One region of the Chryseobacterium sp. GW821-FHT04C04 genome, then DNA from elsewhere that is predicted to be linked to it. Evidence: riboswitches for the same ligand, from Rfam matches in the RefSeq annotation. Region 1 holds a riboswitch; each other region holds the start of a gene.
What was found. A riboswitch is a leader RNA that binds a small molecule or an ion and turns the genes downstream of it on or off. The one in region 1 is predicted to bind cobalamin.

Region 1 (3,908 bases):
ACAGCCTATCAGAAACAGCTGGCTCTTTATCATCAGGCACTGTCTGACAGTAAAATTAATCAACTGAAAGCACAGCTTAATCCTCATTTTTTGTTCAATAATCTCAATATTCTGGATCAGCTTATTGAAGAAGATAAACAAAAAGCTTCTGACTTTTTGAACGAATTTGCTGAAATATACCGCTATGTTCTGGATGTTTCTGATAAAAAAATAATTTCAGTGGAAGAAGAATTGGCTTTTGCAGAAAAATATTTTAAATTGATACAGTACAAATATGGAAATGTTTATTCTTTGAAAGTGAATCATAGTGGGGGGGCAGGGAATATTATTCCGCTTTCACTGCAGTTGCTGCTGGAAAATGCAGTTCAACATAATATTGGGACCTTTGCCAGTCCTGTTTTGATTGTAATAGATCTGAATCATAAAATAACAGTTTCTAATAACAGGCTTCCCAAGCGAAACAGTAAAAAAACTTCCGGAAGAGCATTGAATAATCTTATCGAGCAGTATGCGCTGCTAACAGATCAGCAGGTAGAGATTTTAAAAACAGAAAATGAATTTTCAGTAATCATTCCTATAATTCCATCATAACAAGTATGATAAAAGTGGTAATCATCGAAGACGAAATCCCGGCCAGAAACAAATTGAAACGTTTCATCAGTGAACTCGACGAATCGGTTGAAATTGTTGCAGAAATTGACAAAGTAGAAGAAGCCATCGCTTTTTTTAAAAATTCAAATGTTGATCTGGTCTTTTCTGATATTGAATTATTGGATGGAAATGCCTTTGAAATCTATAATCAAGTGGATATTTCCAGCCCGATTATCTTTACTACGGCCTATGATCAGTTCTTGATGAATGCCTTTGAGAGTAATGGAATAGAATATCTTTTAAAACCATTTTCACAGGATCGTTTCCAAAAAGCCTGGAACAAATTTCTCTTACTGAAAAGCGCTGTATCTGAGCAGCAGGATGTGTTCGTAAAACTTCAGCAAATGCTTAATAACAATCATCCCGGGAAAAACTATAAAAAGAGATTTACAATCAGTTCACATCAGGGAATTTATTTTATAAATACTGAAGATATTGCTTTTTTTGAAGCAGAAGAAGGAATTGTTTTTGCCGTTGACACTGCTGGAAAGAAAAACCTGCTGAATGAGTCAACGTTAAAAGAAATTGAAAAACAGCTGGATCCTTTAGCCTTTTTCAGGATCAACAGAAGTGAACTTGTTCAAAAAAAGCATATTGAAAGAATAGAACGCTACAACAAAAACACCCTCTCCATCAAAATAAAAGGATACAAAGACCGTCTTATTACCAGCCAGAGTATTACCTCTTCCTTCAGAAAGTGGATAGAAGAATAAGGGATGAAATATTTTTTAGAGTCAATAATTTTTAATTCCTAATCAAATCATATGGTCAGTCCATGATTGTTTTTCACCTCAGCCATGACAAAAGTACTGTGGGTACTTCCGATGGAATCTACAGAGCCTAACTTATTAAATACAAAATCCTGATAATGTTTCATATCTCTGACCTGTACTTTCAGAAGAAAGTCAAAATCTCCGGAAATATTATAGCACTCAGCAACTTCTTCAATTTCTAAAATTTCTTTTACAAAATCATAGCCTACAGACCTGTCGTGAATTTTTAGTTTGATCTGACAGAAAACGGTAAACCCACGGTTGAGCTTTTCAGCATCAAGAACAGCAGCATATCTTTTTACAAATCCGTCCTGTTCGAGCCTTTTTACCCTTTCAAAAACCGGCGAAGTAGAAAGGTTTACTTCTTTTGCAAGTTCTTTTACGGTCAGTTTTGCATTTTTCTGGAGCAGCCTGAGCAGCTGTACATCCTTATCATCGAGTTGTTCCACAGAATATTATTCTTTTATAGTATTAAAACAATCAAATTTACAGAATTATATGCTTTAATTTTATTTTTTAAAAGATTAATTTGCTTAATTAATTTACTTTTATTGTGCTTTTGTTCTGTATTATTAATTTTACACAAAATTAAAAACTTTTAATGATGACAATTGTTATCAATAAAAGTACAGTTCTTTAAAGATACTTCATCAAACAGGAAAGGTTTTACTTAAGGTAAATTAATAGGGAATCGTGTGAGAATCACGAGCTGTCGCGCAACTGTAAGTAATACACCAAAGGTTTCTGTCCTTGCATATCCACTGCCAAAGCGGGAAGGATGACGGAAACTGTTACAAGTCAGGAGACCTGCCTTTACTGAATTGACAATGCTTTCGCGGTCTGAAGCTTTTGGGTCATACAGATGATATATCGGATAATGCATTTTTTCGTGTGAGAAAAAATGTACCGTTCGTTATATTACTATTTTCCAAAAACTCTTTATCCAAAGCATTATGAAACATTTTAAAGGGCTTTATCATTAAGTTTAATTAAAAAGTTTAAAAAATGCAAACTCACATTCTGGGCTATCCGCGTATTGGTAGCAAAAGAGAACTCAAAAAAGCCTGCGAGCAATATTGGTCAGGTAAAATTCTTCTGGAAGAACTTCTGAATACAGGCAGGAATATCTGTAACCAAAACTGGAATATTCAGAAAGAAGCAGGTATTGATCTTATTCCGTGCAATGATTTCTCATATTATGATCAGGTGTTGGATATGAGCCTTGTAGTGGGAGCAATCCCGGCACGTTATCATGAAGTGGTGCTGAAAAAGAATAATTCTGAACAGGATCTTTATTTTGCTATGGCAAGAGGATATCAGAAAGAAGGATTGGATATCACAGCGATGGAAATGACCAAATGGTTTGACACCAATTATCACTATATCGTTCCCGAATTTTATAAAAACCAACAGTTTAAGCTGAGTTCAGATAAAATTTTCAATGAATTTGCAGGAGCAAAGCAGGCGGGAATCAACGCAAAGCCGGTTATTATCGGACTTGTTTCTTATCTTCTTTTAGGAAAAGAAAAAGAAGAAGGATTTGATAAACTGGATCTGGCCGGAAATCTTCTTCCCGTATACACAGAGATTTTAACCAAACTTCAGGAGCAGGGCGCTGAATGGATTCAGTTTGACGAACCTTTTCTGGCGTTGGATTTAACGGAAAAAGCGAAAGAAACTTATCATTTTGTTTATTCTGAGATAAGAAAACGCTTCCCGAAACTGAAATTTATTGTTGCTGCGTATTTTGACGGATTGAAAGATAATGTATTGCTTGCTGCTTCACTTCCTGTGGATGTACTGCATATTGATCTTGTAAGAAATCCTGAGCAGCTGGATGATATTCTGAGTGCTATTCCGGAAAGCTTAAGCCTTTCATTAGGAGTAGTTGATGGAAGAAATATCTGGAAAAATGACTATGAAAAGTCATTGTCCTTTATCAAAAAAGCTGTTGAAAAATTAGGACCTGAAAGGATTTTAATTGCTCCATCTTGTTCATTGCTTCATTCACCTTGCGATCTGGATTTTGAAACCCATCTTAATGCTGAGATTAAAAGCTGGCTGGCTTTCGCCAAACAGAAAGTGGAAGAAGTAGTAACGCTTAAAGAACTGGCTTCCGGAACAGAAGATGAACAGATTCTTACAATATTTGAAGACAATAAAAAAGCAATTGCAAGCAGAAGAACATCCTCTCTTATTCATAATGATAAAGTGAAACAAAGAGCCCATGCTGTAACTGAAAAAGATGCGCAAAGAATAAATACATTCAAAATCCGTAAAGAAGAACAGCAAAAAGAATTACAGCTTCCTTTATTCCCAACCACAACGATCGGATCATTCCCTCAGACAACAGAAGTAAGAAGCTGGAGAGCAAAGTTCAAGAAAGGAGAGCTGACGGCAGAACAATATGATGCTCTACTGAAAGAAGAAACCCAAAGAACGATTCGCTGGCAGGAAGAAATTGGAATTGATGTGCTGGTACAC
Region 2 (3,908 bases), 820 kb from region 1:
CTTGAAATAACGAATAACGGAGTGAACATCAGGGTAGGAACTCCCATCAGATGATAAGATACTGCGGAGAACCAATCCAGATTAGGGAACATTTTCTTTTCTTCCCACATGACACTTTCCAGTCTTTCAGCGATGTTATACAACAGCATATCTCCGGCTTCTTCAGAAAGTTCTTGGGCTACTTTTTTTATGACTACATTTCTTGGATCTGATATCGTGTAAACAGGATGTCCAAATCCAATAATGACTTCTTTGCTGGCAATACGTTTTCTAATATCTTCTTCAGCTTCATCAGGAGAATGATAACGGCTCTGTATTTCAAAAGCTACTTCATTGGCTCCTCCATGTTTTGGACCTCTTAAGGCACCGATAGCACCAGTGATACAGGAATAGAAATCTGAAGATGTACCGGCAATAACACGGGCCGTGAAAGTAGAAGCATTAAATTCATGTTCCGCATACAGGTTAAGGGATATTTCCATTGCTTTTATCCATGAATCGGGAGCTTTTTTACCATGCAACAAATGAAGGAAATGTCCACCGATAGTATCGTCATCGGTCTCAACATCAATCTCTTTACCATTGTGGGTATAGTGATACCAATATAAAAGTCCTGAACTGAATGATGCTAATAATTTATCTGCAATATCTCTTGCTCCCGCGACATTATGGTCATCTTTTTCAGGCTGAATACTCCCAACTGCCGAAACCATTGAGCGCATAACATCCATTGGGTGTGCCGCTGCCGGAATACTTTTTAAGATATTTCTTACAGAATGAGGAAGACCTCTCAAAGATTTTAATTTAGCTTTATAGTTTTTCAACTGTGCTTCTGTAGGTAATTGACCATAAATAAGAAGGTAAGCCACCTCTTCAAATTGTGTTTTTTCTGCAAGATCCAAAATATCGTAACCTCTGTAATGGAGGTCATTTCCGCTTTTCCCGACACTGCAAAGAGCGGTATTGCCTGCTGTAACCCCGGAAAGTGCTACACTTTTTTTAGGTTTAAATGTTGGTTCGCTATTCGTTGACATGAGTATTTTGTTTAAAAAGATTATCTAATTTTTGTTCATAATCGTGGTAGCCGATACTTTGATAAAGTTCTTCTCTTGTTTGCATGGTATCCAATACATTGGCTTGTGTTCCGTCTTTGCGGATATGATTGTATACATTTTGTGCCGCTTTATTAGCAGCCCGGAAGGCGGAAAGAGGGTAGAGGATGAGCCCGACTCCTGCGTTTTTTAGTTCTTCTGCCGTGTACATTTTAATCATCCCAAACTCCGTAATATTCGCAAGCACAGGAATTCCGGTAGCATCAACAAATTTTTGATAAAAACTTAAGTCGGGTACTGCTTCAGCAAAAATGAAATCTGCACCTGCTTCCTTATAAGCCACGGCTCTTTCTAAAGTTTTTTCCAGCCCTTCATTGGCAAAAGCATCTGTTCTTGCTCCGATAACAAAGCTTTCATCGGTACGGGCATCTGCAGCAGCCTTAAGGCGGTCTGCCATTTCTTCTTTGCTTACGATTTCTTTTCCAGGCCTATGTCCACAACGTTTTGCACCCACCTGATCTTCGATGTGTACCGCCGCCGCTCCGGCTTTGATCAATGATTTAATAGTTCTGGCGACATTAAATGCGGAAGGCCCAAAACCAGTGTCGATATCCACCATAAGCGGTAAATCACAAATATTGGTAATACGCTGAACATCTATGAGCACATCATCCAGAGTGGTAATACCTAAATCAGGAATTCCTAAAGACCCTGCTGCAACACCTCCTCCTGAAAGATAAATGGCATTAAAACCAGCCTGCTGTGCCAATAATGCATGGTTTGCGTTAATGGCTCCAACAATCTGAAGGGGATTTTCTTTTTCCATTGCCTCCCGGAATTTCATGCCGGGAGATTTCCAATTTTCATTTTTGATCATTATAATATTTTATTGTTGAGTTGAAATTTGTTTTCGAATGAGCAGAAGAGCTGTAAATGCTTATCTTTTTAGTAAAAAAGAAAGGGTAGAAAAGGATTTTAGTAATCTTAAAATCATATTGATATTGATGATTTTGCAAAGTTCTTGCCGTACAGGTCTGTACAATAGAGCTGTTGTTACTGCATGAATAATGAAGATTGTTTCGGTACACCTTATAACTTTTTACATTGATTAAACCTTATAAAAAGTTCTCAGTAAACTTCGCGGTGCTTTATTAGAAAAGAAAAATTACGGAAAGGGGGATACGAATTTGAGCCATGGAATAATGAGAACAACCTAATGCTCACTCGTAATCCATCTCAAAAAGTAATACAGATTGACAAAACAGTTTTATCACACTATATCCATAACGTATCATACCTGACTGTAAACTTCAAATCGCGAAAGCATCGTCAATGCGAAATAGGCAGGTCTCCTGACTTGTAACGGTTTTTATCATCCTTCCCATATAAAAAATATACAGTGGATATCAATTAATAAAAACTTTATGTGTTACTTACAGTTGCGCGACAGTTCGTGATTTGCACACGATTCCCTTTTAATGCACACCTAAGTGTAACCAATTTCGGTTGATAAAGAAGGTTTTAAGAACTCCTTGGTGGTAAATATAGGTATTTTATAATAACGAAAAAGATATTTTATGTAATCAATAATTGTTTTGATTTAATGTATTGAAAACGTTATGATTATAAAATTTATTTATAAGATAAATGGATTAATTGCTTTGTTAAATTGATAGAATAAGTGACCAGAAAACCAGAGATAGTTAATAGAATTGTTGTTTTTTTTCCAATTTATAAATTAGAAAAAATATAAGGAATAGAAATATTCAGGACATATATAAAAACAAAAAAACTTACAGGAATTGTTGATTTTTTTGAAGGATTCGAACTCTTGACTGTCCCGATTACAAATCGGGATGCTGTATTTTTTTTGCTGTAAAAGCTTTCTGGTATTGTATGAAAAAAAAAAAGACTCACTAAAAATAGTAAGTCTTTAAGTGAGCGCGAAAGGATTCGAACCTTTGACCGTCCCGATTACAAATCGGGATGCTCTATCTCTGCTATATTTATAAGTTTTTGAATTTTAGATTTACTTTTCCATGCTTTGATTTGTCTTTCTCTTTTATATGCGATTGATTTGGATTCGAAAGTTTCAAAATATACAATAGTCCAATCTTTAGCTTTTGAAGTAAAGCCCTTATGATCTGATAGGTGTTTTCTTAATCTTTCTTGTAAAGATTCTGAAGAATGTCCGATATAGAACTTATCTAAGATTCTGGAATGGAGGATATAACAAAAGTGCATAGAACTAAAATACACTTTTAAAGTGTAAAATTCAGATATAATACAAACAAAAAAGACTCACTAAAAATAGTAAGTCTTTAAGTGAGCGCGAAAGGATTCGAACCTTTGACCGTCTGCTTAGAAGGCAGATGCTCTATCCAGCTGAGCTACGCACCCATTGAGTAGTTTTGAGAAAACTACTAAAACAGTCGGGGCGGCAGGATTCGAACCTGCGACCTCCTGGTCCCAAACCAGGCGCGATGACCGGACTACGCTACGCCCCGAATATATAAGTGAGCGGAGGGTAAGGGATTCGAACCCTTGCGACACTTTCGCGTCGACAGTTTAGCAAACTGCTCCATTAACCACTCTGGCAACCCTCCTTTTTGTTTATTTTTTAATGATCGTTGTTCCGTTATTGCGAGTGCAAATATAGAACAGATTTCTTTATTTACCAAATAAAATTCAAGAAAAATTTGTGTATTTTTGAAGTAATAAATCATCCAAAAACCAAACTGATGCGTAAAACATTATATATCATCGGATTAAGCACTTTTGTTTTTTCATGTACTTCTCAACAAAATGTAAAAAAAAATACTTACAAACCGAAAACCCCGATAACACAGGCGAAAC
Region 3 (3,908 bases), on a different contig from region 1:
TGAATTGTACAATAATCAAAATTAAATAAAATTTCACACTCCAAAACTTTCAAAACCCTTAAATTTGTTGTCAATAAAAATTTACTTGGATGCTTAGGAACATTTCAATTGCGGCAGCTACTTTTTTGTCCGTAGTTACAATCAATGCGCAGAAGAACAGAAATACCCAACTTGAGAGACCCAAATTAGTCGTAGGTCTGGTCGTAGATCAGATGCGTTGGGACTATTTATACCGTTTTTATGGTAAGTATGGAAATGATGGTTTCAAAAGACTTTTGAATACAGGATATTCTTTGAATAACGTACATATTCCTTATGTACCTACCATTACAGCTTTGGGACATACATGTATCTATACAGGATCGGTTCCGGCTATTCACGGGATTGCAGGAAACGACTGGACAGATAAAGAAACGGGAAAAGGAGTGTACTGTACTGCGGATGAAAGCGTTCAGCCCGTAGGAACTACCAATACAAAAATCGGGAGCCACTCTCCTAAAAACCTTTGGTCGACCACAGTAACTGATGAATTGAGGCTGGCTACCAATTTCCAGGGAAAAGTAATTGGAGTTTCTTTGAAAGACAGAGCTTCTATTCTTCCTGCAGGACACACACCAAACGGAGCTTTCTGGTTTGATGACAGCACAGGAAATTTCATCACAAGTACATGGTATATGAATGATCTTCCTCAATGGGTAAAATCATTCAACTCTCAGAATCTTCCTGAAAAATTAGTAGCCAATGGTTGGAATACCTTACTTCCAATCAACGAATATACAGAAAGTGCACCCGACAATTCTCCTTGGGAAGGTCTATTGGGAAGCTCAAAAACACCTACTTTCCCTTACAGCAATTTAGCGCAGGATTATCAGAAGAAAAAAGATAATATCCGTTATACACCTTTCGGAAATACACTGACATTGAAACTGGCAGAAGCTTCTGTAGAAGGTGAAAAACTGGGTGGAGATAATATTACAGACTTTTTAGCAATTAACCTTGCTTCTACAGATTATGCAGGACATAAATTTGGTCCGAATTCTATTGAAGTGGAAGATGTTTATATCAGATTAGACCAGGACTTAGCAGAATTCTTCAAATATCTGGATTCAAAAGTAGGAAAAGGAGAATATACAGTTTTCCTTTCTGCTGACCACGGTGGAGCACATTCCGTAGGATTTCTTAAAGAACATAAAATCACGACAGGTTTCTTCGGTGAAGATGCAGAAAAGAACCTGAACCAAAAACTGAAAGATAAATTTGGTGCAGATAAGCTGATTAATGCGATCGATAACTATCAGATTTATTTTGACAGAAAAGTATTGGCAGACAGCAGGCTTGAATTGGATGATGTGAGAAACTTTGCAGTAAAAGAACTGGAGAAAGATCCTACCGTTTTATATGCTGTTTCAGTAGATAAAGTTCAGGAGTCAAGTATTCCGGAGCCGATCAAACAAAGAATTATCAACGGAATCAACAGGCAGAGAAGTGGAGATATCCAGTTAATTTCTCACGATTCTATGCTTCCTCCGTATTCTAAAACAGGAACTACTCACAGCGTATGGAATTCTTATGATTCTCATATTCCGTTGATCTTTATGGGATGGGGTGTGAAGCAGGGAGAAAGCAACAAGGCGTATCACATGACAGATATTGCTCCTACAGTATCTTCTTTATTGAAAATTCAGTTCCCAAGTGGAAATGTAGGAAACCCGATTACGGAAGTTATTGGTAGATAAATTGAATACAATTATTCTATGATATATGGCTGCTTTCGATTGAAAGCAGCTTTTTTTTGTGAATTATTTCTTCAAATTTTTAATCTGCCACACGCCAATCTCACTTTTTGGCGGATACATATAAAAAGCTATCTTTGCAAGAAATTTGGTTTCCAGTATATTGGAATGAAAAGGGAATCGGGTGTAACCCCCGGACTGTCCCCGCAACTGTAAATCGCAACAAAAGTTTCTGCAAAAAACCACTGCCTAAAAACGGGAAGGAGCAGAATGCGAAAGTCAGGAGACCTGCCAACATTATAATAAAAAAAAACATATTGCTTTCGGAGGAAAAGTAAAAAAGTATGGATATAAAAAGATCTTTAGTACTGCTTTTTTCATCTTATGGCTGTTTTCTTTTTGGACAAGAGAAGACCATTGACACTATTTATGTCTTCGACAACCAGATGAATAGGGTGAAACTTTTTCATCCCGTAAAAACAATTTCGGCAGAAGAGGCAGAGAAAAACTCCAGTAACCTTTCAGAACTCCTGAGATTTCAGTCACAGGTTTATATCAAAGAAAATGGACGTGGTGCTGTTTCTTCACCGTCTTTCAGAGGAACTACTGCTCAGCAGACGGCTTTTGTATGGAACGGAATTAATATCAACTCCAATTTTTTAGGACAGGGGGATATCAATAATATTGCTTTGTTCGGATATGACCAGATTGGTATAAAAGCCGGCGGTGGAAGTGTAGTGTATGGAAGCGGCGCGATCGGGGGAAGTATCCACCTGAATAATACCCTCGATTTTAATAAAGGTCTCCATGGTTCATTATTTTCTGAAGTAGCTTCTTTTAATACCTATAATAATTTTGTAAAAGGATCTTACAGCAATGATAAGTTCAGCTTTAAAGCTTCCGGAAATTATTCTGTAAGCGAAAATGATTATAAGGTAAGTGATCTGAATTATATCAACAGAAACGGAAGTTATTACAATACGACATTCAATGTAGGAGCATCCTATAAAATAGCGAATGATCATAAAATTTCGTGGCAGAGCCAGTTTTTTGATTCTTCACAGCATTTTCCTGTGTATGAAGAAACGGGAACCAAAACGAAATATAAAACTCAGAGTGTAAGAAGTCTTCTTTCCTGGGATTGGAACAAAACAAAATTCAGTAACTCCTTGAAAGCGGCTTATACCGAAGAGAATTTTCAGTATTTTGGGTCGTTAAATCTTCCTAAATCCAGTGGCGGAACAGGTAAAAATTATATCTTTAAAAATGATTTCAATTATTTTCTGAATTCAAAGTGGAATTTTAACCTTATTGGGGAATTTCAGCTCAATAAAGGAGAAGGGTACCAGAGCGGAATATCCAGCGTCAGTAGAAATATTGGTTCTGTTTCTGGATTGTTGAGGTATTTTGCAACAAAAGACCTTCGTTTTGAGGGTGGATTTAAGAAAGACTTCGTGGAAGATGTAAATTCACCGTTTTTGTATTCATTCTCCGGAAAATGGAGCGCCGCAAAATGGTATGATGTGAGCATTAATGTATCAAAGAATTTCAGATATCCTTCATTTAATGACATTTATTATGAACCAGGAGGAAACAAAGATCTGAGGCCGGAAACATCTACTCAGGTGGATATGACGAATGAGTTCAAAGCGGGAGATTTCAGGCTTACTTTGTCTCCTTATTATATGAATGTGACCGATCTTATTGTATGGCTGCCTACAGCATTGGGATATTGGCAGGCATTCAATGTCAATAAATCTGAATCTTACGGATTAGAATCTCAGCTGTCTTTCAGTAAACAATTGGGCAGTCATAAGATCCGAGCCAATGCAGGATATTATTATGCAAGATCTATCGATAAAGAAACGAATATGCAGAGACCTTATGTTCCTATGCACAGAGGAACTGCCAATATAGATTATGAATATCGCTTCTTTAAGTTTTTCGCACAGGGACTGCTGAATGGTGTTACCTATACGACAAGTGATGAAAAGAGATCAGATGCTATTGATCCTTATTTTCTTTTGAATATGGGTGTTTCTGCAACCTTAGCAAAAAAATATACCTTAGGGTTCAAAGTGAATAATCTAACGGATACCTACTATAAAACAGCTTCTTTTTATCCTTTACCCAAAAGAAACTATAGTGTGTATGCCGCAATAAATTTTTAAAAAA
Region 4 (3,908 bases), on a different contig from region 1:
TATTTCTGTTAAGTTGTATTTCCTGTTCTGATGAGGTGATTCAGCCGTTGGAAAAAGATGAAGCTTATAACCTGCAGTTTCCTTCTTATTTCCCGGAAATGACTTTTGATCAATCAACCAATCCCGTGACAAAAAATGGAGTGGAGTTGGGAAGGAAATTATTCTATGAAGGAAGGCTTTCCCGAAACAATACCATTTCATGCGGTTTCTGTCATATTCAGGAAAATGCCTTTACCCATCACGGGCATACCGTAAGCCATGGTGTTGACGATAGAATAGGAATCAGGAATGCACCACCTATTCAGAATATGGCTTTTTTGAAACGATATATGTGGGACGGAGTGATCCATAATCTGAATGAACAGCCCATCAGCCCGATTACAGATGTTAATGAAATGGACAGCTCCATACCGGACGCTATTTCAAAGATAAAAGATGATCAGAAGTATAAAAAATTATTCAGAGAAGCCTATGGAGATGAAACAATTACAGGAGAACGAATTCTAAAAGCTTTGTCGCAGTTTATGGCTTCGTTGATTTCTGCAGATTCAAAATATGATAGATTCAAGCAGGGAAAAGAGCAACTAACTTCAGCAGAATCCCAGGGAATGGCTTTGTTCGGGCAGAAGTGCGCTTCCTGTCATAGCGGAGAACTGTTTACTGATGAGAGTTTCCGGAATACAGGAATGTATTATAACACGGAATTTAAGGATGCAGGACGGTACAGGGTAACCCTTAATCAGGTAGATTGGATGAAATTTCGTGTTCCGAGTTTAAGAAATGTAGAATATACAGCACCTTACATGCATGACGGGAGATTTTACACCTTAGATGCGGTCCTTAATTTCTATTCGAATCAGGTAGAAGATAATGCCAATCTGGATCCACAGCTGAAACAGAACGGTCATATAGGAATTACCATGAACAGTCAGGAAAAACAGTCGATCATTGCATTCCTGAAAACACTGTCAGACAAAAGTTTTATATCCAATCCAAAATTTGCAGAATAATTTATAAAAAATGAAGAAGATTATATTGATACTAAGTTTGATCCTGTTTAATCTGTATCAGGCAAATACCATTAGAGACAGTGCTTATAGTGCTCCGGATACCTTTAGCAGATTCGATTTTGATGATGATTGTGATGCTTGCGGCTGTGCAGCAGGAAACGGATCTTCAGGCTTTGAATCTTTATTGAACCCACAGTTTATCGGAATCAAATACTTTGCCCAGCATTACAAAGCCAAAGAAAATTTATTTGTAAAAGATCTTACGCAGGATCAGTATTTCAATACCCTGCAGCTTTGGGGGAAAATTCCATTGACTAAAAAGCTGAGTGTATATGCAAGTCTGCCCTTCCATTTCCATGAAAAGAAAACCTTACAGGGAGATATCAAAATCAATGGAATAGGGGATCTGAATCTGATGGGAATTTACCAGCTGATGAGCTCTAAAGATAATTTCCACCATCTGAGCGGAGGTTTAGGAGTGAAAATTCCTTTGGGGAAATTTGATGAAAAAGGAGTTTCCGGTGTCAATCCGAGTTTTCAGCTGGGAACTGGAAGCTGGGATTATCAGGCCGCTTTGAATTATAAGTTTCAGAAAGATAAAGTGGCAGTAATGGTCAATACAGACTATACGATCAAGACGGAAAATAAGAAAAATTACCGTTTTGGAAACCAATGGAACTATGCTGCGACGGGTTTTTACCAGGTTGCGGGAAATGAAAAATCTATTTTTTCTGTAAAGACGGGCGTTCAGGGAGAAGTGTATGCCCAGAATAAACAATTCGATGAAGCTTTACCCAATACTGCAGGAAGTGCTTTGTATGGGAAACTAGGATTTGAAGCCTCTTATAAAAAGCTAAGTTTGGGAACTGAACTCATGCTTCCTATGTATACCCGGTTGGCAGGCGGAGATATTGAAGCAAAGTCGAGATTCAGTATTTTCCTGAATATTGGAATTTAAAGTGAAACCCTTAATAAAATGATGTTAAAGCTCCTTCGGGAGCTTTAATTGTTTATGAATCATGATTTTAATTGGGGGTTAGGAATAATTCTTTATCTTTGCCGAAATTTGGTGAGCCCTAAAAAGCTCTTAAAAGGGAATCCGGTGAAAATCCGGGACAGACCCGCTGCTGTAAGCTCCACACCAAGATTTTTGAAAAATATATCCACTGTTTTTTTTATGGGAAGGATTTCAAAAATGGAGTAAGTCAGAAGACCTGCCAGAAAATAATCGTTTGACGCTTTCGTGGAATAAAGCTTAGGACATCAATGATTCTGTGCAGTGATAGCTGTGCTTTGTCGTTGTTTTCTTATATCCATTAGTGTCATCATTATCTTAAATGAGCTAATGGCAGCAAAACTAACTACTTCTACAATTCATAAAGCTGTTTTCACAATACTGGTGATAACATCTCAACTTTTGTTTTCCCAAACCAAGAAAAAAGATAGTCTGGAGGAAGAGACCATTAAAGGAATCAATCTTTACAAAAAGAATTTTAAAGAAATCCTTCCGGCACAAACCTTACAGGGCGAGCAGCTGGAAAGACTGAACAGTCATTCTGTAGCAGATGCTCTGCGGTATTTTTCCGGCGTTCAGATCAAAGACTATGGTGGTTTGGGTGGTTTGAAAACCATTAATATCCGGAGTATGGGAAGCCAGCATGTAGGTGTTTTCTATGATGGGATTCAACTGGGAAATGCCCAAAACGGACTGGTAGATCTGGGAAGATATTCTTTGGATGATCTGGAAGAAATATCATTGTATAACGGGCAGAAAAGTGAAATCTTCCAGCCGGCAAAAGACTTCGGATCTTCGGGATCTATCTATTTACAGCCTAAAACTCCTGTATTTAAAGGAGCAAGAAAAACAAATTTGGTTATACGAGCAAAAAGTGCTTCCATTGATCTTTTCAATCCATCATTCCGATTAGAGCAGAAGATTTCAGGCAAAGTTTCTGCCAGCTTCAGTGGAGAATTTATGCAGAGTGACGGAATTTATAGATTCCGGTATGCTAAGAAATATCCTGATGGACAACAGGCCTATGATACCATCGCAAAGAGACAGGACTCGGATATCAAAGCAAAGCGTTTTGAAACTTCTCTCAACGGAACCTTAAATAACGGAAGCTGGAACATCAGAGGTTATGGTTATATTTCAGACCGTGGCATGCCGGCACCTATTGTCAATGGTCGTTTTGGAGGGAGAGGCGCAAGACTTTCCGATGAAAATTATTTTGTACAGGCTAATCTTCGAAAAAAGCTGTTTCCAAAATTTGAAACCCAGCTGAAAGCAAAATTTGCTTACGATTATACCCATTTCATGGATACGGTTCGTTCGCAGTCTATTATTTATAACGATAACACCTATATCCAACGAGAACTCTATCTTTCCTCATCCAATATCTATTCTATCACACCCAATTGGGATGTCAGTCTGAGTGGAGATTTTCAGTACAATAATCTGGATGCCAATCTGGATAACTTTTCTTATCCTACACGTTACACCACATTGGTAGCATTGGCAACAACATATCAGTGGAACAGATTCAAAATTCTGGGAAGCCTTTTAGGAACCTTTACCTTTGAAGAAGTAAGAAAAAACAAAAGACCGGGAGATGCAAGAGAGTGGACACCTGCCGTATTTATGAGCTATCAGCCTGAGATCATTCCGGAGCTTACTCTTAGAGCTTTCTATAAAAGGATTTTCCGACTTCCAACCTTCAACGATTTGTATTATACCAATATCGGAAACACGTATCTGAAACCGGAATTTACCAATCAATATGATGTAGGATTTACCTATCAGAAGAATTATAACAACCACTTCTTTAAAAGCTTTTATGCTAAAGTAGACGGCTATTATAACAAGGTGCAGGATAAAATTGTAGCCGCACCTAACGG

Region 2: linked by a shared signal. The riboswitch ahead of prpB (methylisocitrate lyase) and the one ahead of metE (5-methyltetrahydropteroyltriglutamate--homocysteine S-methyltransferase) in region 1 are both predicted to bind cobalamin.
Region 3: linked by a shared signal. The riboswitch ahead of AC07UM_RS06140 (TonB-dependent receptor plug domain-containing protein) and the one ahead of metE (5-methyltetrahydropteroyltriglutamate--homocysteine S-methyltransferase) in region 1 are both predicted to bind cobalamin.
Region 4: linked by a shared signal. The riboswitch ahead of AC07UM_RS10595 (TonB-dependent receptor plug domain-containing protein) and the one ahead of metE (5-methyltetrahydropteroyltriglutamate--homocysteine S-methyltransferase) in region 1 are both predicted to bind cobalamin.

What each region holds. Positions count from the first base shown of each region.
Region 1 covers NZ_JBWKTO010000001.1:468,092-471,999, reverse strand. The annotation lists gene AC07UM_RS02165 (sensor histidine kinase) at 1-591, shown strand, start outside; gene AC07UM_RS02160 (LytR/AlgR family response regulator transcription factor) at 597-1,364, shown strand; gene AC07UM_RS02155 (Lrp/AsnC family transcriptional regulator) at 1,412-1,873, opposite strand; cobalamin riboswitch at 2,069-2,253, shown strand; gene metE (5-methyltetrahydropteroyltriglutamate--homocysteine S-methyltransferase) at 2,430-3,908, shown strand, end outside.
Region 2 covers NZ_JBWKTO010000001.1:1,292,697-1,296,604, reverse strand. The annotation lists gene prpC (bifunctional 2-methylcitrate synthase/citrate synthase) at 1-1,034, opposite strand, end outside; gene prpB (methylisocitrate lyase) at 1,021-1,929, opposite strand; cobalamin riboswitch at 2,378-2,568, opposite strand; gene AC07UM_RS05850 (GIY-YIG nuclease family protein) at 3,027-3,296, opposite strand; tRNA gene AC07UM_RS05845 (tRNA-Arg) at 3,379-3,452, opposite strand; tRNA gene AC07UM_RS05840 (tRNA-Pro) at 3,485-3,559, opposite strand; tRNA gene AC07UM_RS05835 (tRNA-Ser) at 3,574-3,658, opposite strand; gene AC07UM_RS05830 (N-acetylmuramoyl-L-alanine amidase) at 3,794-3,908, shown strand, end outside.
Region 3 covers NZ_JBWKTO010000002.1:1,207-5,114, reverse strand. The annotation lists gene pafA (alkaline phosphatase PafA) at 90-1,736, shown strand; cobalamin riboswitch at 1,866-2,043, shown strand; gene AC07UM_RS06140 (TonB-dependent receptor plug domain-containing protein) at 2,078-3,904, shown strand.
Region 4 covers NZ_JBWKTO010000003.1:142,873-146,780, reverse strand. The annotation lists gene AC07UM_RS10605 (cytochrome-c peroxidase) at 1-1,010, shown strand, start outside; gene AC07UM_RS10600 (transporter) at 1,021-1,968, shown strand; cobalamin riboswitch at 2,061-2,246, shown strand; gene AC07UM_RS10595 (TonB-dependent receptor plug domain-containing protein) at 2,356-3,908, shown strand, end outside.